4 regions of the Paenibacillus medicaginis genome follow, and region 4 is predicted to be linked to each of the others. Evidence: riboswitches for the same ligand, from Rfam matches in the RefSeq annotation. Region 4 holds a riboswitch; each other region holds the start of a gene.
What was found. A riboswitch is a leader RNA that binds a small molecule or an ion and turns the genes downstream of it on or off. The one in region 4 is predicted to bind cobalamin.
Positions count from the first base shown of each region.

Region 1: it holds a riboswitch for cobalamin, as region 4 does, so the genes downstream of both, ACE5LO_RS06170 (energy-coupling factor ABC transporter permease) here and nikB (nickel ABC transporter permease) in region 4, are expected to answer to the same signal.
Region 2: it holds a riboswitch for cobalamin, as region 4 does, so the genes downstream of both, ACE5LO_RS03075 ((2Fe-2S) ferredoxin domain-containing protein) here and nikB (nickel ABC transporter permease) in region 4, are expected to answer to the same signal.
Region 3: it holds a riboswitch for cobalamin, as region 4 does, so the genes downstream of both, ACE5LO_RS06940 (ABC transporter substrate-binding protein) here and nikB (nickel ABC transporter permease) in region 4, are expected to answer to the same signal.

Region 1 is NZ_JBHIRY010000004.1:135,952-140,777, reverse strand. It holds gene ACE5LO_RS06180 (hypothetical protein) at 21-500, opposite strand; gene ACE5LO_RS06175 (LOG family protein) at 891-1,472, shown strand; cobalamin riboswitch at 1,553-1,745, shown strand; gene ACE5LO_RS06170 (energy-coupling factor ABC transporter permease) at 2,011-2,781, shown strand; gene ACE5LO_RS06165 (energy-coupling factor ABC transporter substrate-binding protein) at 2,778-3,074, shown strand; gene cbiQ (cobalt ECF transporter T component CbiQ) at 3,058-3,840, shown strand; gene ACE5LO_RS06155 (energy-coupling factor ABC transporter ATP-binding protein) at 3,863-4,702, shown strand; gene cobJ (precorrin-3B C(17)-methyltransferase) at 4,718-4,826, shown strand, end outside.
Region 2 is NZ_JBHIRY010000002.1:111,412-116,237, reverse strand. It holds gene ACE5LO_RS03085 (pentapeptide repeat-containing protein) at 94-699, opposite strand; gene ACE5LO_RS03080 (MeeY/MeeF family manganese export membrane protein) at 873-1,649, opposite strand; gene ACE5LO_RS03075 ((2Fe-2S) ferredoxin domain-containing protein) at 1,936-2,295, opposite strand; cobalamin riboswitch at 2,470-2,659, opposite strand; gene ACE5LO_RS03070 (LutC/YkgG family protein) at 2,657-3,409, opposite strand; gene ACE5LO_RS03065 (LutB/LldF family L-lactate oxidation iron-sulfur protein) at 3,402-4,826, opposite strand, start outside.
Region 3 is NZ_JBHIRY010000005.1:118-4,943, reverse strand. It holds gene cobT (nicotinate-nucleotide--dimethylbenzimidazole phosphoribosyltransferase) at 1-434, opposite strand, end outside; gene ACE5LO_RS06950 (ABC transporter ATP-binding protein) at 487-1,275, opposite strand; gene ACE5LO_RS06945 (FecCD family ABC transporter permease) at 1,275-2,321, opposite strand; gene ACE5LO_RS06940 (ABC transporter substrate-binding protein) at 2,318-3,310, opposite strand; cobalamin riboswitch at 3,473-3,688, opposite strand; partial or broken gene tnpC (IS66 family transposase) at 4,149-4,826, opposite strand, start outside.
Region 4 is NZ_JBHIRY010000015.1:50,052-54,877, reverse strand. It holds gene nikC (nickel transporter permease) at 1-591, opposite strand, end outside; gene nikB (nickel ABC transporter permease) at 592-1,530, opposite strand; cobalamin riboswitch at 1,708-1,901, opposite strand; gene brfA (ribosome rescue factor BrfA) at 2,103-2,318, shown strand; gene ACE5LO_RS15740 (AraC family transcriptional regulator) at 2,386-3,288, shown strand; gene ACE5LO_RS15735 (ABC transporter permease) at 3,622-4,485, shown strand; gene ACE5LO_RS15730 (carbohydrate ABC transporter permease) at 4,528-4,826, shown strand, end outside.

The sequences.
Region 1 (4,826 bases), on a different contig from region 4:
GACACGCATTAGAAAATGAATTAATATTGTCTTGCGCTTACATTAATATCCATTCTGGAGCCGTCGGTGGTATATACATATACCTTATATGAATTTCTTTTTGTTGTGTAAATAGATACAGTTTTTTGTTTTCCTGCAGCAATGGATGCTTCTATAGTAGACCCGCTTGAATCTGTAACCTCCAAATAAACGGTTGAAGTTCCGCTATTTTTAACGTTAACGTTTGCGTCTTCACCGTTCGCTGGATCCATAGTGAAGGATCTTTCATAAGATGATGATCCAGTGTGGCGCACAGGGTTAATCAATTGTACGTCCATAGGGAAATAAACATCTCCCTGACTTTCGACAATTCGCATGTAACCAGCGTCAGTCTTCACAGTTTCATTTGCTGAAAGTGAATCCACAGCTTGATTTGCTGGAAGTGAACCTTGCGCAAAAGCAGCGGGGCTCAGTGACAGAAGCAATGATGCAGCTAATCCAAAAGTCATAACTTTTTTCATTCCATATACCTCCTAAAATTTAACTACATAGAGAATTATAATCAATCTAGTCCATATGTCTATAGTTACTAAGACCTATAATTTGCGTTGTTATGAGAAATAATGAAGAAAAAAACAAAAATATTTTGTCGAAATGGTCACAAATTGAATAGTTTGCATGGATCAGGGAAAAATATTAAGTTTTAAGTAATTATCCTATAAGTCAAAAAAATATAGTTCCTCTGATCTTCAAAGAGTCAAAGCAGAGTTTGGAAAAGTGTTAAAATAAGGCATCGGGTTACTGCTCTCCTTTTCACAGGCCGCAAGTTCTATTATGATACAACGAGAAAGTTGAAATTAGATAACTAATGGATGCCGTTGCTGAATATGGATAGAGAGAGGTGTTGAATCATGAGGTCGATTTGTGTGTTTGCAGGCTCTAACGATGGAGTGGCTTCGGAGTACAAGGAGCAGGCAGCCCGGCTCGGGGAGCATATCGCCCGCAACGGGCTGCGTCTGATCTATGGGGGTTCAAGCTTTGGACTTATGGGCACGGCTGCCAATGCCGCGCTTGCCAAGGGCGGACAGGTGACCGGCATTATGCCCACGGCATTGTTCCGGCGGGAAATTGTGCATGAGGGGCTGACGGAGTTTATTGAGGTCAGGGACATGCATGAACGTAAGGCCACAATGCACCAAATGGCCGACGGTTTTATTGCGCTTCCGGGCGGAATCGGCACCTTTGAAGAGCTGTTTGAGGTGCTGTGCTGGGCGCAAATCGGCCTGCACAGCAAACCTGTCGGACTTTTAAATGTAAACGGCTACTACAACCCGCTAATGGAATTAATCCGCCACAGCGTGCAGGAGGGATTTGCGGGTCGAACGCATCTGGATTTGATCATCCTTGAGGAGGATGCCGGAGCGCTGGTCGAGAGAATGTGCTCCCCTAACGGGCTGCTGCTTCAGCAGACCGGCGACGCGGAAACCGTTTGATGAGGCTGAATCGAACCTGCATCTCATGTTTTTCGTGCTTGCGCTTTCCGCGAAGGCAGGGTTATGATGGACTCACAATCGAATAAGCGACCAGGCAGGGTGCCTTTGCCAAGGGGCAAAGGGTAACAGGGAATCGGGTGCAAATCCCGAGCGGTCCCGCCACTGTAATGGGGAGGTTTTTTTTCTTTAATATGTCACTCGAATCAGACCCGGGGAAGACGAAGAAGACTGATGATCCAAAGCCAGGAGACCTACCTTGCCTATATGCACCGTAATCCTTCGCGGAAAGGAGTGGTGTACGAATCGGTGGACGAGCCTGCGCGGGGCTCCCGATGTTCCGGAACATTTTTCATCCATGGATGAAGAGGAGGATGTGAAGCTTTCATCTTCTTGTTGACCGGGGATATCGGGCAAGCTATGCGTAAAGGAGCCTTGTTTAAGGTTGCCTGGCTGACGGTGACTGAATTGCGTACATGCAAGCCCCATCCTCTAAGGATGGGGCTTTTTTGAGCCTGTGAATATGAAAGGGGTGGATAAGTTGTTTAAACGGGGTAGAGGCATTGGGTTGGGGCTGTTGATTACCGCATTTACGCTGTATTTTCTGGCGGTGAGCCCGCAAGAGGTCTATGCCATGCATATCATGGAGGGATTTTTGCCCATCGGTTGGGCGTTGTTTTGGTGGATTCTATTTCTTCCTTTCTTCGCTTTTGGTGTCCGCAGTGTAACTCGACTGACGAAAGAAGCCCCTGAGCTGAAGCTGATGCTTGGATTGGCGGGGGCGTTTACATTTGTACTGTCTGCCCTGAAGCTGCCTTCCGTGACGGGCAGCAGCTCTCATCCAACCGGAACGGGACTGGGCGCAGTGCTGCTCGGGCCCCTGCCCATGAGCGTGATTGGCTCCATTGTGCTGTTGTTCCAGGCGGTGCTGCTGGCGCACGGCGGGATTACAACGCTGGGGGCGAATGCGTTCTCCATGGCCGTGGCCGGCCCATTCGCCGGTTATGCAGCGTACAGGCTGCTTATGAACACAACCCGCAAGGAATGGTTGGCCGTTTTCGCCGCTGCGGCTATAGCCGACATGACGACTTACCTGGTTACTTCCGTGCAGCTTTCCCTTGCCTTTCCTTCCGTACACGGCGGAGTATGGGCATCGTTCCTGAAATTTGGCGGCATTTTTGCCGTGACGCAGCTGCCGCTTGCGCTCAGCGAGGGATTGCTGACGGTTATGCTGTGGAAATGGCTTAAAGCATATAGTCCGAACGAATTGTCCGTGCTCAGGCGCGGCATGAAGGAGGCTAAGCCGTCATGAAGACAAGAACGATAACAGGCTTGGTTCTGTTGACCGTCATCCTGCTGGCCGCCCTGCCGCTGCTGCTGGTGAGTGGCGACTTCGGAGGCGCGGACGGTGCCGCCGAGGAGGCGATTACCCAGATCAATCCCCACTATACTCCATGGTTTCAGCCGCTGCTGGAGCCGCCGCCAGAAACGGAAAGCATGCTGTTTGCTCTGCAGGCTGCGTTGGGTGCGGGACTGATCGGTTATATCATCGGTCTGTTCAAAGGGAGAAAGGACGCCAGCCGGACAGATGCTCAGAAGGATTGATTCCCTGTCTTATCAAGGAAAGCTCAGCAGCTGTTCACCGCTTTGGAAAAGCGGCTTTGCAGCGGTGATGTTTGTAATGGCTTATATCGGACATCCTCCTGTGCAGTTGGCCGTATGGATTTGGCTCGTCCTATGGACGGTAGGGTATGGCGGGGTTCCATGGAAGCCGTATGCTTCCTTGATGGCCGCCTCACTGCTCTTCTATATACTGAGTCTGCCTGCGCTGTTAATTGAGGTTGCTCCAGGCCCTGCACAGGGAATGGTGCTGCTGGGTTGGGGAACTCATGTGCTTCTGGTCACGCCCGAAGCGGCAGAGCGGGCGGAAGAGCTTTTGCTGCGGGTAGGGGTGTGCCTGTCCTGCTTTCTGTTTCTGATTCTCACGACTCCATTTACAGGTCTGCTGAAGGTGATGGAAAAGCTGCGGCTTCCGGCCGTGGTCATAGAATTGACGATGATTATGTACAGATTTCTGTTCCTGCTGGGGGATACGGCCGCAAGCATGATGCTGGCGCGCAGGCTCCGCGGGGGCGGCAGGGGTTTCCGGGCTGCTGTTGCGGATACCGCCGCCCTGGCGGGCAGATTGTTTGCGAAGACGATGGAGAGGTACCGCGGAGCTATTGTCGGATACACCGTGCGCGGTTATGAGGGCACGATCCGTATGGGACCGGATGCCTCGTTGCCAATGCCTGTGCGCTACAGAGTGGAAGGGTGGGTCGGTACAGCGCTGCTGGCCGTTGCCGAGCTGTGCATTCGCTTATTGAACTGAATTGAATGACAGGAAGGTGAATATGGTGGAACTGGTGCTGGAATGGCAGGATGTAAGATACATCTATCCTGATGCCAAAGGTGCCGCGCTGGCCGGCATGTCGCTGCGGATTCCACGGGGGATGAAGACAGCGGTGCTTGGGCATAACGGGGCAGGCAAATCCACGCTGTTCCTGCACGCGGTTGGCATTCTCAGGCCGCAGGGCGGAAGGGTGCTGCACGGTGGCATGGCTTTGGATTATGGGCGCAAAGGGCTCAAGGAGCTGCGCCGGGCCGTCGGTCTGGTGCTGCAGGACCCGGAGCAGCAGCTCATTCTGAACACGCCTCGGGAGGACGTTGCCTTTGGACTGCGCAGCGCCGGCATAGATGAAGAGACGATCCGGCAGCGTACGGAGCGGGCGCTTGAACGGCTTGGCTTGCTGGAGCTGGCCGACCGGCCCATACATCATCTGAGCCTGGGGCAGAAGAAGCGAACGGCGCTCGCAGGGGTGTTCGCCACCCAGCCTGAAGTGATTTTGCTGGATGAACCGGCCTCCTATCTGGACCCTGTTTCGGAGAGACTCCTGCTGCACAGCATCGATGAAATCCACCGCACCGGGGTGACGGTCGTCATGGCTACCCATGATATGGATACGGCCTATAGCTGGGCGGACTGGATCGTGGTGCTCGACCGGGGAACCTGCCGTATGGAAGGCCCGCCGGATCAGGTTTTTGCCAATAAGGAGCTTATGGAACAGCTTGGATTGGAAATTCCCGTGATTGTCGATCTGTGGGAGAGCCTGCCTGCCGCACTGCGGGAAGGCAGGCCCGTTCCGCGCAGTACGGAACAGTTTAAAGTCTATCTGGCGAACAATTTTGTGTAATGGAGGAGGATTCATATGAACAAGCTTGGCAAGCTGCTGGTGATCGGCTTCGGACCAGGGGATATGGAGCATATTACGAAGCGAGCGCTGGACGCGCTCGCCGAGAGTGAAGTCATTATCGGGT
Region 2 (4,826 bases), on a different contig from region 4:
GTCCTAACATAAAAAACCTTGTCATGACAGCATTTTCCGGCGTTTACCGCTCTATGAACATACAATCCTAGGTCTTCGGTTACAAGATACACTTTAATCCACTTTGGCCCCATATGAACGCAAAAAGGCCACTGCCTGATGTATATCCATGTGCGCGCCTTTAACGTCCATGGAGCGGAAATCGACGCCCTCCATAATAGCGCCGCGCAGATCGGCTCCCTGCAGCTTAGCATGCGCCAGCTGGGCCCGGGTAAGATCGGCTTTGCGCAGGTCGGCCTTTTCGAGATTGGCGCCGTACAAATCCGCCTCCTCCAGACGCAATCCGCGCAAATCCTGCTTGGACAACTGCGCCCCCCGCAGATTCGTGTAGGACCAATCCCCCGCCGCGAATGTCACCCCATCCAGACTGGCTTTTACAAAGTCCGAGCCCGTCATTTTACACTGCTCAAATTTGGCGACGAACAGATTCGCTTCCGTAAACCTGCAGTTCACAAAGGCCGATTCCGTATGGATGGACGCATTCAACTGTGCGCCGCTAAAATCACATTCCTCAAAACGGCAGCCTTCTGTGGTGATTTCCTCCAGGGAAGCAGCTCTAAAGCGGCAGCGGATAAAGATACAGCGGATCAGCTCTCCTTCTCTTAGATCCTTGTTGCTGAAATCAACCTCTCTATAGGTTTCATCTATGTACTGGTACATATCATCTCTCCCCGCGCAAGGCGAATTTGTACGGCCCATTGTTATTTACCCGTAACGTAACTCTAATTATTCAGCATTGGGAAAATGGAGTCAAATCACAGAAGGAGAACCGCTTCAGACGGCTCTCCTTCTGTGAGGCTGTGGCTTAATGCCAACATGCACCCTGTTGCATCCTAGGGCACATCAGCCTGTGACTGTTTTTTATTGGATGGCGCAAACCATCCGAGAAGCGCTATCGCAACCAAGACACCATAAAAGACAAGGGTCCAGCCTGTACTATGCGGGAATTGATGATCCAACACCCCAATATCTTCATGGGCCAGGGTAATCACAGCAAGCTTGACACCGACCCATGCCACAATTGCATAGGCCGTGGTCTCCAGTGCCGGCCGTTGAGCGAGCAGCTTTACAAACCATGTAGCCGCGAACTTAATCAGGATGAGCCCGGCGATTCCGCCAAGCAGGACAACGATAAATTGTCCTCCATCCATACCACCGAAATCCCCAAGCGGTGAATCCGGGAGACCCAGTGCCAGAGCCACGGCAGCAAGGATGGAATCAATCGCAAAGGCGAGATCCGCGAGAGCAATTTTTCCTACGGTTGGCCAAAAGCCTTTTCCTGCCGCATCTTTCTTCACGTCCTCGCGAATATTCTCGTTTTTCTTGCCGAAACGCGCTTTGATGATGTGCTTTAACCCGAGGTATAACAGATAAGCAGCCCCGATCGCCTGTATTTGCCATACATTAGCAATAAACGATATCGCAAACAGAGCGACGAAGCGAAAAACAAACGCCATAATGATCCCATAATTAATGGCTTTCTTCTTCTGGTCCTCCGGTAAATGCTTCGCGATAACCGCCAGAACAAGAGCATTATCCGCTGACAGTAAGCCCTCCAATCCAATAAGAATCAGTAATGCCCATGCATACTCCAGCCAAATGGATTCCAACAGTACTTCTCCCTTCTTATAAATAGTATGTTCATTACGGCAAACTTCCTGTTTTAAACCTAAGTTTCGGTTATAACAGAGGATTTTTATCCGGCTTTAGTTGTACCGTCATTCCCTTCCCTATTTACGCTGTCAAGTTATGGCTCGTTTCATTCATTAAACGGCAAAAAATGCAAAAGGGGCATGCCGTAGCAATTAAAAACTTCTGCAACCCAGCCTTTATTTCCAACGAACAATTAGCCCACCTGAAAGCGGTGAGCTAAATGTGTCTGTTTTTTTGTTGTTTCTACTGAAAACGCTCGAACCGGTAAGGCATAAGATTGGCAGGCAGCTCCAGCAGCTTGTCCTGATTCCGCGAGGCAATTGCCCATTCCAGCAAATCGTCATACAGAGCTTCCTCTTCAATACCCCCGAACCACACCGGACCGTCCGGCGTCTGAATCGATACGACATTGGCGATATCACAGGGGCCAAGACAGCCTGTAATCGTCAGCTGGATGCTTTTGAGCAGCTTCTCTTCCTTCCATCTGCTCTTCAGTCTGTCGAGCGGGATTCCTGGCCTCCCCTTTTCTGTCCGCCCGCAGCAGCAGCCGTTGCAGATCATAACCTGGCCGAGCACCCTTCGTTTCGTTGCCACTTGCTCCATCCATATCCTCTCCCATGCACTGTGATCTCGCATAAGCCTCCCCGTCCGGCTTCATGTTGACCCAAAAAACCCTCAGACCGCAAAAGGCTGAGGGCAAGAGTACATAAGAGAACAGACCGCAGACCCGTACGAGTCCCGATCCATATTATGTACACCGTTCCTTAACCGCGAAGGGCTGATGCGAACCTGCAGGCAGGTCTTCTGGCTCCCGGATCGACGCCTGCCTTCCGTCTTCCCCAGCATGCTGAGTGACATGTATGGAAGGAGGCTTCCCGGTTACAGCGGCGCGACCGCTAAGGATTTTCACCCTATTCCCTTTTAATCCCGACCTTACGGCCAGGGCACCTGCGGGATTATTTCATTATAACGGACCCAAGTCCGAAAGACGAGCCCCAACGATCAAAGCATAGACAATCCCCGGTCCATGAACGCCTATAGTTAGGTCATTCTCGATGTCCGATGATCGGCTTGGACCTGAAATAAAGTGAATACCTGCCGGAAGCTGCTCCTGCCCCGCCCGGTCAAATTCCATCAGGATTTCACCCAGCCGTGTCTTCAGCCGCTCCACCGGAATAAGAATCATAAGTACGGTGGGAAGCAGGCTTACGGAGCGGCCCTTATGCGGTGCAGAAAGCACGGTTACCGAACCTGTATAAGCAGCAGCATAATCCGCCATAACAACACCGAAGTCCGCATCAGCCGCTTTGGCTTTCCAGGAATGCGCAGAATCCGAGTTCCAGACAGAAATGTCCGCGCCGGGAATGGCGGACTCCAGCTCAAGCACCGCCAGCTCCGGCTGGTCCTGTCTGAGAATGGCTCTTGCGCCCATTTCGGCTGCCTTGTCAGCGATGAAGGAGGCTGCGTCCTGCATCGTAGCTAGTCTGGCCACATGTCCGCCCACACTGCTGAAATTGGCGGCAAAGCGGTCGATTCGCTCCTGCTCGCTCCAGTCGAACGCCTGCCAGAACTCCGGCGCACCCCGCAGCGGATGAGGCGGCGGTTCAGTCAATCGTGGCCGCTTCAGCCTGGCAGCAATGCCGTTTATAAACTGCTCCTGCTTCGCGCGCGATTCGTCCTCCAGCCGATCCAGCCAAGCCTGATGCTTGCTATTCATGCCGCTCTCCCCTTTCCCGCTGACGCAAAACAGCTTCCATCCGCCTTTGCAGCGCCGGGTCCGGTTGCGGCAGCGCGCTTCGCACCTCGCGGTCCAGTTTCTCCCACCGCTGGCGGAAGCTCCGCTTCGCAAGGGACGGAGCAACCCGGTAGTTGTTCCAGCCTTTTAGAGGGCCTAGTTTCAGAGAAATCCCCCCGTCCCGGATGAAGGTTTTTTGTCCAAGCTGGCCCATCCTCACCGCTGCGCTGAACCGCTTCGAATTGGCGACCACGGCCGCAAAACCCTTCATGCCGATCGTTTCCAGCCTGTTTCCGTGTCCGCTCTCAACCTTGCGCCGCCGCAGATAGACAAGCATATCGTGCAGAGGGATTTTCACGGGACAGGCTTCATAACAGGCGCCACACAGGCTGGATGCGCTGGCGATGTCATTCCATTCGGCCACGTTGCCGTTCAGTGCCGGAGTCAGTACAGCTCCGATAGGTCCGCTGTAGGTTCCGCCGTAAGCATGGCCGCCGATGTGCCTGTATACCGGGCAGGCATTAAGGCAGGCGCCGCAGCGGATGCAGTTTAGCAGCTCCTGGAATTCCGGGTCGCCAAGCTGGTTGGAGCGTCCGTTATCCACAATGATGATATGCATCTCCTCCGGACCATCCGCATCCCCGGCCCGGCGCGGGCCTGTAATGCCCGACATGTACATCGTCAGCTTCTGGCCCGTTGCCGAACGCGGCAGCAGCGTCGCCATCACCTCCAGATCGGCCCAGGAAGGGATGATACGCTCCATGCCCATAAGGGTGATTTGTATTCTCGGCACAGTCGACACCATGCGCGCATTGCCTTCATTTTCAAACAACACCATCGATCCCGTCTCCGCAATCGCAAAGTTGCAGCCGGTCATGCCGATATCTGCCGCAAGAAATTTTTCCCGCAGCTTTCTGCGCACAAATCCCGCCAGCACGGTCGTGTCTGCCTCCAACTGCTCGCCCGCTTCCTTCGACAGCAGCTCGGCAATCTGATATCTGTTCTTATGAATGGCCGGAATGACGATATGAGAGGGCGCTTCGCCCGCAAGCTGAATGATGTATTCCCCCAGATCGGTCTCGATCGTTTCGATGCCAGCCTGCTCAAAAGCTTCGTTCAAATGCAGCTCCTCGGATACCATCGATTTCGATTTAACCGCGCTGTGGGCCTCGTTATGTGCCGCAATATCCAAGGATATCTTCACCGCATCAGCCGCCGTATCGGCAAAATGAATGTGCACCCCGTTCGCGCGGGCATTATCCACAAACAAGTTCAGATAATAATCCAGATGGGCAATCGTATGCAGCCGGATCTGGCGCCCGCGCTCCCGCCACTCCTCCCAGTTGCCGTGCTCCTCGGAGGCCATTTTTTTGCCGTTGCGCAGCCGTTCGGTGGTAAA
Region 3 (4,826 bases), on a different contig from region 4:
GTCATAGCCGGACCCTTGGCCATGTTGGCCGTGCCTTTTCTGAACTTGCGGTTCAGCAGAGCCGGATGGCTAATATCCGCATTTACGCCCATATCAACACAAATCACTTCAGCCCCCGCCTGGCGGGCGAACACATTAACAGCTGCACCGCCTGCCAGCATATTCAGCAGCATCTGGGGGGTCACCTCGGCAGGATAGGCGCTGACACCTTCCTCACACACCCCGTGGTCCGCAGCCATAACTACCACGGCCTTCCGGGCCAAATCCGGCTTTGGCTGGCCGATGATGCCGGCTGTCCGAATAACCAGGCTTTCCAGCTTCCCGAGGCTGCCCGGCGGTTTGGTCAATTGGTCCAAATGTGCTGCGGCCAGCCGCATGGCTTCCTCATCAGGCAAAGCTATGCTTTGGACAAGCCGCTTCAGAGCTTCATTCATCCTTCCACTTCCTAACCTTCATGTATTTAAGAACAGGGGCGTCTCTGGGTCCCTATTCCCTTCGTTTCAGCATGAGCTGCGGAATCGCGCTGTCGGGGTGGGGCATGACATAGCTGTTCACACCGAACCAGCGACAGATATTGTCCTCTGTGAGCATGTCCGCAGCCGTTCCCGCTCCCTCAATGCGGCCGTTTTTCAGCACCAGCAAAAAATCACAAAATTGAGCCGCCAGATTCAGATCATGCAGGACGGCAATGATGGTAATGCCCGCCTTTGCCCGCCACTCGGCCAGCAGCTCCATGAACTGGAGCTGATAATGCAGATCGAGATAGGTCGTAGGTTCATCCAGCAGCAGAATCTGCGGGTCCTGGGCCATCACCTTGGCGAGCGCAACCCGCTGCCGCTGGCCTCCGCTCAGCTCGTCCAGTTTCCGCTCAGCCAGAGGCGCAAGCCCGAGCTGATCCAGCACACGTTCAACGATATCCGCGTCTGCATCCTTCCCGGCCCAATCCAGATGAGGGTATCTGCCCATTTCCACGACATCCCTGACCGAATACCCGACCGGAGGCACCCCCTCCTGCTGCAGCACGGCGACGATACGTGAGAGTTCCTTGCGTCTGTAGGCAGCCGCGTCCCGGCCCTGAATGTGAACGATTCCAGCATCAGGCCTGTCCACCCCGGACAGCAGCCGGATCAGGGTCGATTTGCCGCTCCCGTTCGGGCCGACGATCCCCCACCACTCTCCGGCGGCAGCGCCCCAGTTGATATCGGATAACGCCTGCACCCGGCCAAAGGTTTTATACATCCCTGACACGCTGGCTGCCCTGAACTGTGTGCTCATCACGATAGCTCTCCTTTCCGCTGCTTCTTGTTGCGCTGCAGCAGGTAAGCGAAGAACGGAGCTCCCACAAATGCTGTAACGACCCCGAGCGGGATCTCCATCGGTGCCAGCAGCGTGCGTGCGGCCGTATCCGCCCATACCATGAAGATAGCACCTCCCAGCGTGGACAGCGGAATGATCAGCCGGTAGTCCGGTCCGGTCAGCAGACGGATCATATGCGGCACAACGAGCCCCACAAAGCCGATCACTCCGCAGACGGATACCGATGCCGCCGTCAGTAAAGTCGCCGCAATCAGCACCCACAGCTTCGTTCTGTCCACATTTACGCCCATATACGCTGCCTGCCTTTCTCCCAACGCCAGCATGTTCAATACACGGGCTTTACTGCACAGGAACACCAGCCCGAGCATGACGTAAGGAAGAATAATGCCCGGATATGCCCAGCCCTTCAGGCTGAGGCTGCCCATCGTCCAATACAGGATTTCATTGACGGTCTCCTTGGACATGACCGTCAGCAAAGAGACGACCGCCCCCAGAAAGAACTGCATGACCACACCGGACAGGATCAGGCTTTGAGTGGGGATTTTTCCGTCTTCCCCTGCCAGCAGGATCACAAAATATAAAGTAAGAATTCCTGTGGTGAAGGCCACCATTGGCAGGGTCCACAGGCCGAAAAACGAATACTGAAGTCCCCAGTAAATCAAAAATGCCGCTCCGGCCGACGCGCCCGACGATACTCCAAGGGTAAAGGGATCGGCCAGCGGGTTGCGCAGCACGCCCTGGAAGGCCGCGCCTGCAAGCGCAAGCGCCGCACCAGTCAGCATGCCGAGCAGAACGCGCGGCAGGCGCACGTTAACAATAATTTGCTCGGTCGGAGCATCCCAGAACGGCGTAATATACATCCCGGCCCACGGCAGGTGGTGCATCAGAATGCCAGCGATCTGCTGGACAGGAAGCCGCACGGCGCCGATGCCCAGGCAGATCAGCACGGTCAGGATCAGCAGAACGAATCCGGCCAGGCCGTACGCAACAAGCTTACGGTTCATTTAAAGATTTCCGGATAGATGGCCTTGGCCACTTCCTTGAGCCCTTCCGTCACACGTGGTCCCGGACGGCTGAGCAGGTTATCATCCAGACCGAACACGCGGTTGTTGCGGATTGCGTTGATGTGGCTCCAGCCGCCACGTCCTTTGATGATCTGCTCCAGACTCTGCCCATTCTCATCCACCACACTTTTGCTATACAGGATGACATCCGGGTTGGCCGCGATGACCTTTTCCTCGCTGATCTGATTCCAGCCTTCCGTGTCGGAAGCGATGTTCTCTCCGCCTGCCAGGGTAATCAATTCGTCCATAAATTCTCCCTTGCCGACCGTCCAGCCTGGTGAAAATTCAACATAAACCCGCAGTCTCTGGTCCTCGCCGATATTTTTAACGCCCTCCTGCACCTCAGCGATATCGGCCTTCATTTTATCGGTTACAGCCTTGGCCTCCTGCTGGCGATCCATTACTTTGCCATACAGGGTGATGTTGTTCATAACGTCCTCTACCGTCTTCGGATCGGTCTTGAAGATGGTAATACCCAACTCGCGCAGTTTGTTGACGGCCTCTTCGCTCATCGATATGCCTGTAAAAACAATGTCAGGCTGGGCAGCGATAATGGCCTCTTCATTCGGCTTTGTAATGCCGCCCATCTTCGGCTTGGATGTGGCCGCTTCCGGGTAATCATCATAATCCGATACACCTACGATCTCCTTGTCCAAACCAAGAGCGAACAGCGCCTCCGTCTCGGCCGGGGATACGGAAATCACCTTCTCCGGAGCTTTCTCAAAAGTAAACTCCTGTCCGGTCGCATCCTTGACGGTCAGCGGATAAACCGTAGCACCCGCCTCTTCCGTCGGCGCCGTCTGCTGCGGAGAAGCTCCGCTGCCGCCTGCAGCCTCATTGCCTGCCCCTGTATTGCCACATGCAGCCAGTGCTGCAGTCAGCATAAGCGCCAGCAGCACGGTCAGCCAACTCTTTATTGATCTAGTCACAGTGCTTACCCCCCTTTTCTTCTGTATAGTCCCGGCCGTGCAAAAGAAAGCCCGGCCCTCATGAGAGGACCGGGCTCTGCGTCAGCCGACATCCGCAGCAGGCAAGTGCCGTGCCGCGCGGATTCATTGCCGCGAACCCGCCATCCTTTCCGCGAAGGAGCGACGATCTAAGCGGACCAGGCAGGTCTCCTGACTGACGGGAATTGCTAGAGGCCGGCGCCTTCCCGCCGCAGTATTACCTGCGACAGTGGCGTATCGCCGCCCATCCCCGTTTCACAGTGGCGGGACCGTGCCGGAATTGCACCGGCTTCCCTTTTAACAGAACAGCGTGGTTTTCAAGCTTTCACCGCCGCTCTGACCTGGTCTGCTGTCAACTTTAATCAAGCCGTACTTTTCAAAGTGATTATAGGTGAAAAAAGGCAGCTGTACAACCCGAACAACCAGCAAGTCTGCCGTCAAATTAAGAAAAACGTCTATCGACGTACATTCACAGAAGACAGACCACATTTAGAGGGGGCTCGCTCAGGCTCTCATATGTACGTTTTTTCGTACAAAAACCTGGGAGGGGGCTCGCTCAGGCTCTCGTTTGTACGTTTTTTCGTACAAAAACCTGAGAGGAGGCTCGCTCGGGTTCTCGTTTGTACGTTTTTTCGTACAAAAACCTGGGAGGGGGCTCGCTCGGGTTCTCGTTTGTACGTTTTTTCGTACAAAAACCTGAGAGGAGGCTCGCTCGGGTTCTCGTTTGTACGTTTTTTCATACAAAAGCCTGGGAGGGGGCTCGCTCAGGCTCTCGTTTGTACGTTTTTTCGTTACTACTTAGGTCTATTGCATAGGCCTATTACAGAATGGGTTGTCCGCGAAGTGCGTGGGAAAGAGAAGGAAGAACGGGAAGTTCTTGCTTCAGCAATGTGGAGACGATGCTCCGCAGGCGAGCAAAGATGTCTGCCCCTTCTATCGTGCGAAACGCTCCGGAGATTTTCTGTTTTACTTTGACCATACGCAAATCCCGTTCCGCTTGGTTGTTGTCAAACGGAACTTCGGGTCGCCAAAGAAACGACAAGATGGCCGCTTTATGCAGCAACAGTCGTTCACCCAGATTGCCGGCCTTGCTCTTGATCTTTCTGCCGCGTGTTCCGGTCTTTGCTCTTACAGGGTCTTTCGCCCATTCGTGCTGACCGGCTTCCAGAATGGCGTCATATCGGGCTTGAATTTCAAGGATGACCTCTGCGCTCAGTGGTATTCCCGTTTGTCTGGATGCACTCGCGAGCCGCCAGCTTTCGGTCAGCAGATCGCCCATCTGCTTGGCCCAAGTATGGCCGTCGTGCTCGGCAATGCCCTTGCATTCCCTCAGCAGATGTACGTTGCAAAGCGCGTGACCAAACGTGTAGTGATCCTTGAAATACCCTTGCATGCAATCGTGGACCACCGTCCCCGTGTAGTCCGGCAGAAAGCCATGCTCATCCATCGCCTTGCTCCCGCGCTGGGCGTGGTAGCGAAGCAACGTATGCTGCCCGTC
Region 4 (4,826 bases):
TGGCAGCACATTGGGCAGAATATAGCGCATCAGAATACGGACAGGCCGTGCCCCGCCGAGCGCAGCGGCAGTGATGTATTCCTTCTGCTTCTGCTGAATGACCAGACTGCGCACCATACGGGCATATTTAGCCCACCACACGACGGAGAGTGCCACTACGGTATGAATCAGACCGGGACCAAGCATACCCGCAACCGCAATGGCAAAAATAATTCCCGGAAATGCCATCAGTGTGTCCGCGAGCCGCATAAGCACGCTATTCACCCATTTGCCCGCATAACCTGCCAGAGCACCAACCGTCACGCCAATCGCAGCCACAACCGCAACCAAAATGAAGGTCATGAGCAAGGAGGTCCTTGCCCCGTACAGCACCCGTGACAGCACACAGCGTCCCAGTTGATCCGTTCCCAAGGGGTACTGCCTGTCCGGAGGATGCAGCACCTTCGTGAAGTCTGTTGCAAAGGGATCATGGGGAGCCAGTAAAGGTGCGACTATGGCCAGCACCAGCCATAGTCCGGCCAGTCCTAACCAGATGGAGAATAGCCGCTGCTGTATCCATAACTGTGCCAGTTGCTGTATCAGCATTCTCATTTATACGTCCTCTCCAAGTCTGAGCCGCGGGTCCCGGAGATGTGTCCATACATCCACGACCAAATTAATAGATACATAGATGACGGCCATCCAGATGACATAGCCCTGAATCAGCGGATAGTCACGTGCGATGATCGCCTCCAGCGCTAACTGACCCACACCCGGCCAGCCGAACACACTCTCTATGATCGCTGCGCCGCCAAGTAAAGTGCCTGCAGACATCCCGAGCAAAGTCATTAGCGGCAGCAGTGCATTCGGCAGAACATACCGCAGCATGATCGTGCCCTCCCGCACACCGCGCGCCTTAGCCCCGATCACATAATCCTGGGACATTTCCTCCAGCAGCACCGTGCGAATCTGCCTGCTATACTGTGCAATCAACGGCACAGCCAGCGTACAGGCTGGGAGGATCAGGCTGCGGACTCCTGAACGTCCCATGACCGGCAGCAGCTGCAGCTTGACTGCGAAGAGCAGCATTAGCAACAGCCCTAGCCAGAAGCTCGGCATGGAAAGCCCTGCAAAGGAAAACACACGGATAAAATAGTCCTTTGCACGATTCGGTTGCATTGCAGCTGTCATCCCTAGCGGAAAGGAGATCAGCACCACCAGCAGCAGAGCGGCACCGGCCAGTTCCAGCGTAGCAGGCATTCTGGACAGCAGGACCTCTGTCACCGGATATCCGTATTTATAGGACATGCCAAAATCACCGGTCAGCGCACGCAGGACCCATGAGCCATACCGCACAAGGAAAGGCTCGTCCAGCCCCAGCTCCGTCCGCACCTGTGCGACCAGTTCCTCTGAGGGAGTAACTCCTGTAGACATCAGCATCAATCGTGCAGGATCACCTGGCGACAGGTAGGTGAGCAGGAAGGTCAGGAACGAAATGCCCAGCAGCACGGCGGCCAGCTGAAGCAATCTGTGGACAATATATCGGCTCACGCCATTCGCCGTCCTTTCCTGAGGGTAGTAAATACTGCTGCGTAACAGCATGTTGAAAAATACACAAGCAAAAAGAGCGACTTCTCCCGTGTAGAAACGGAAAAAAAGTCGCTCCAAATAGACTGATTTTCAATGAAAATCGGACTCCTGTAACACCTTCCTATCTTCCGTAGGCATTGCTGTGTTGTCGAACGGGCAGGTCTCCTGGCTCCAGAATCATCATCCTTGCAGCGGCCTTCCCGGGTTATAAACCCAGTGGCACTTGCTGCGACTCCTCTGTTACAGTGGCGGGACCGCGCCGGTATTACACCGGACTTCCCTATTAAGCAGCCATCCTTGTAGATGGAGCACCCAGTTCCATGTATGCAGTTGATATGTTTTACAAGTGTAAAGCAGCCTCATTTCAGTATAACGGGCGGGCCTGAAATGGGCAAAGCTTTTCTGCTTCTTTTACTTTGCAGTCGGCCAGCTTCAAGACTGTGCTGTTCCATTGGACTTTTTACGTTGCATGAACATCTATGACTACGTATAGTATATATGTAAGCTATTTCTTTTAAGGAGAGTGAATGATCATGGCCCGCACCAAGACTCAAAAGGCCATAACCCAAGCAGAGCGAGCGGGAAAGCGCAGCTTTGCGGACAATCGGAAAACGAATGACCAGTACGGCGCTCTGTCGCAGCACGTACGAACTACCCCCACCAAGCTGGAAAAACTGCATAAAATCAAGCATAAAAAGCGGATCGGAGACGATGGCGCTTTTTTTCGTTTTGGGGAAAATTTGGCGTAGCTCTCCTACAGCAGGGCGGAAAGATGGTATCCTATGTATAATCCATACCGTACAGGAGTGAGCCGTCATGACATTAGCCCGCACCGGAGAGATCATTCCCAGAGAGAAAGTGAACCTGGACAAAAAATACCCGATTTACATTGCAGACACCATCGGCGTCAGCTCCCCATACCAGAAGCTGCACTGGCATGATGTGCTGGAGATCAATTATATTAAGTCCGGCTCCGGATACTACATCATTAACGGTAAAAGGTTTGAATTCCAGCAGGGAGACATTCTGTTGATTAATTCGAATGATCTGCACTGCGCGTATGAAGTGAAGGACCTTGTCATCATGGTCATTGAATTTGATATGTCCTGGTTTGTCAGCAGCCTGCGTTATGATCCGGAGATTCTTTCCCCTTACAAGGATATGGGCAGCCATTTCACCAACCTGCTTGACCGCACTTCGCCGCATATCGGGGAGCTGCGTACGCTTTTGCTGGAGATGCAGCAGGAGCATGAGCAAGCCCGTCCATCGTATATTTCCCTGGTGTATGCCCACTTGCTGCGCTTTCTTTCCTGTGTGAACCGTTATTTCCGTCTGGAAGACGCCAGACAGTGCAGCAGTGCGAACGTCAGCTCGCTTCAGCTTGAAAAAATGCGTCAGGTCATCCACGCCATGGAAGAAAAGCTTTCCCACCCATGGACCCTGGAGGAGCTTGCTGCCATTGTCTACCTCAGTCCGTCCAGGTTCAGCGATATTTTTCGCCGGGCTGTTGGCACTTCTCCCCTGGAATACCTGATTCAGCTGCGTTTGGAGCATGCGCTGATGCTGCTGGAGCAGACGCAGATGAAGATCATGGATGTTGCCATGGAATGCGGCTTCCGCAGCCTGTCCAATTTCAATCATTTGTTCAAAAAGCACATCGGCCAATCCCCGAAGCATGCCAGAATGCGGCAGCATCATACCCCCACGCTTCAAAAATAGCCATTTCCTAATAAAATATCACTCACAGTTGACACCGAAAGATAGGATTCTCCCTCATTGGGTCAATATAATTAAAAATCCAGTAAGATAACGTAACTTTACAGACGTTTAACAGAAGAAATGTATTGTTTTCGCCTTGTAAAATAAGAAGGAAAGACAGGTTGATTGACGCGGTTCTGACAAACAGAAGCCGCAGAGTTCCTGTTAAAGGGGGGGACGTTTCTGCAGAGCGGCGTTCGTACGGAGCGGCAATTGGCGGCCAACCCGGACAGCGAAGCCTATCGAAAGCCGGGACGGCTGGTCAGATTTGCCCGGCAGTGGGAAATTCAGCTGATGGTTGTGCCTGCGCTGCTTTTCATTATCGTGTTCAGCTACGTCCCGATGTATGGGGTGCTGATGGCCTTTCAGGATTACAACATGTTCAAAGGCTTTCTGGCAAGTCCATGGGTAGGCTTCAAGCATTTCGAAATGTTCTTCCATGCACCCGAGTTTTGGAAGATCATAAGGAACACTGTTGTCATCAGCCTGCTGAAGCTGCTGGTCGGTTTCCCTGCGCCCATTATTCTCGCGCTGATGCTGAACGAGATCCGCAACAGGGTATTCAAAAGGACGATTCAGACGATCAGCTATCTTCCCCATTTTCTGTCCTGGGTCATCGTCTCCGGCTTTGTCGTATCCTTGCTGTCTACAGATAACGGCAGCCTCAACATTGCGCTGATGAAATTGAACCTGATCGAAGCACCCATCAATTTCCTGTCGTTGCCCGAATACTTCTGGACCATCCTGGTGACCACCGGCGTCTGGAAGGAGATTGGCTTCGCCTCCATCGTCTATCTGGCGGCCATTGCGGGTGTTAATCCGCAGCTGTATGAAGCCGCAGCGATGGATGGGGCAAGCCGTCTGCGGCAAATCTTTTCGATCACGATTCCCTCCATTATGCCGGTTATTATCGTGTTTATGATACTCGCCATCGGCAATCTGTTGAATGCGGGCTTTGACGATATCCTGCTGCTCGGCGCAAATCCGGTGCTGCGGGACGTAGGGGATGTGATCGATACCTACGTGTATCGGGTGGGGATACAGAATTCGCGTTATTCGTATGCCACCGCTGTCGGATTATTCAAGGCGCTGATCAGTGTCGGGCTGTTGGCAGCCGCCAATTATGCTGCCCGCAAATCCGGCAATAGCCTGTGGTAAACCGGACGTGGTCCGGGAGATTCGGCAGAAAGGAGGAGATGCATGAAGCTGACCCTGGGAGACAAGGTGCTGACGTTTATCATCTATGTTTTGCTGACATTGCTCGGCTTCGCTGCCTTTTATCCGTTCTGGAACGCGGCGGTCATTTCGTTTAATGACGGGAACGATACGCTGCGGGGAGGCGTTACCTTCTGGCCCAGAGCCTTTACGCTGGAGAACTACGCGGTCGTGTTCAAAGATAAGCGGCTGATCGACGGGTTTATCGTATCGGTGCTGCGGACAGTGACTGGCACGATTTTGTCCATTGTTGCGACAGCCGTCTTTGCCTACGGCATGACCAA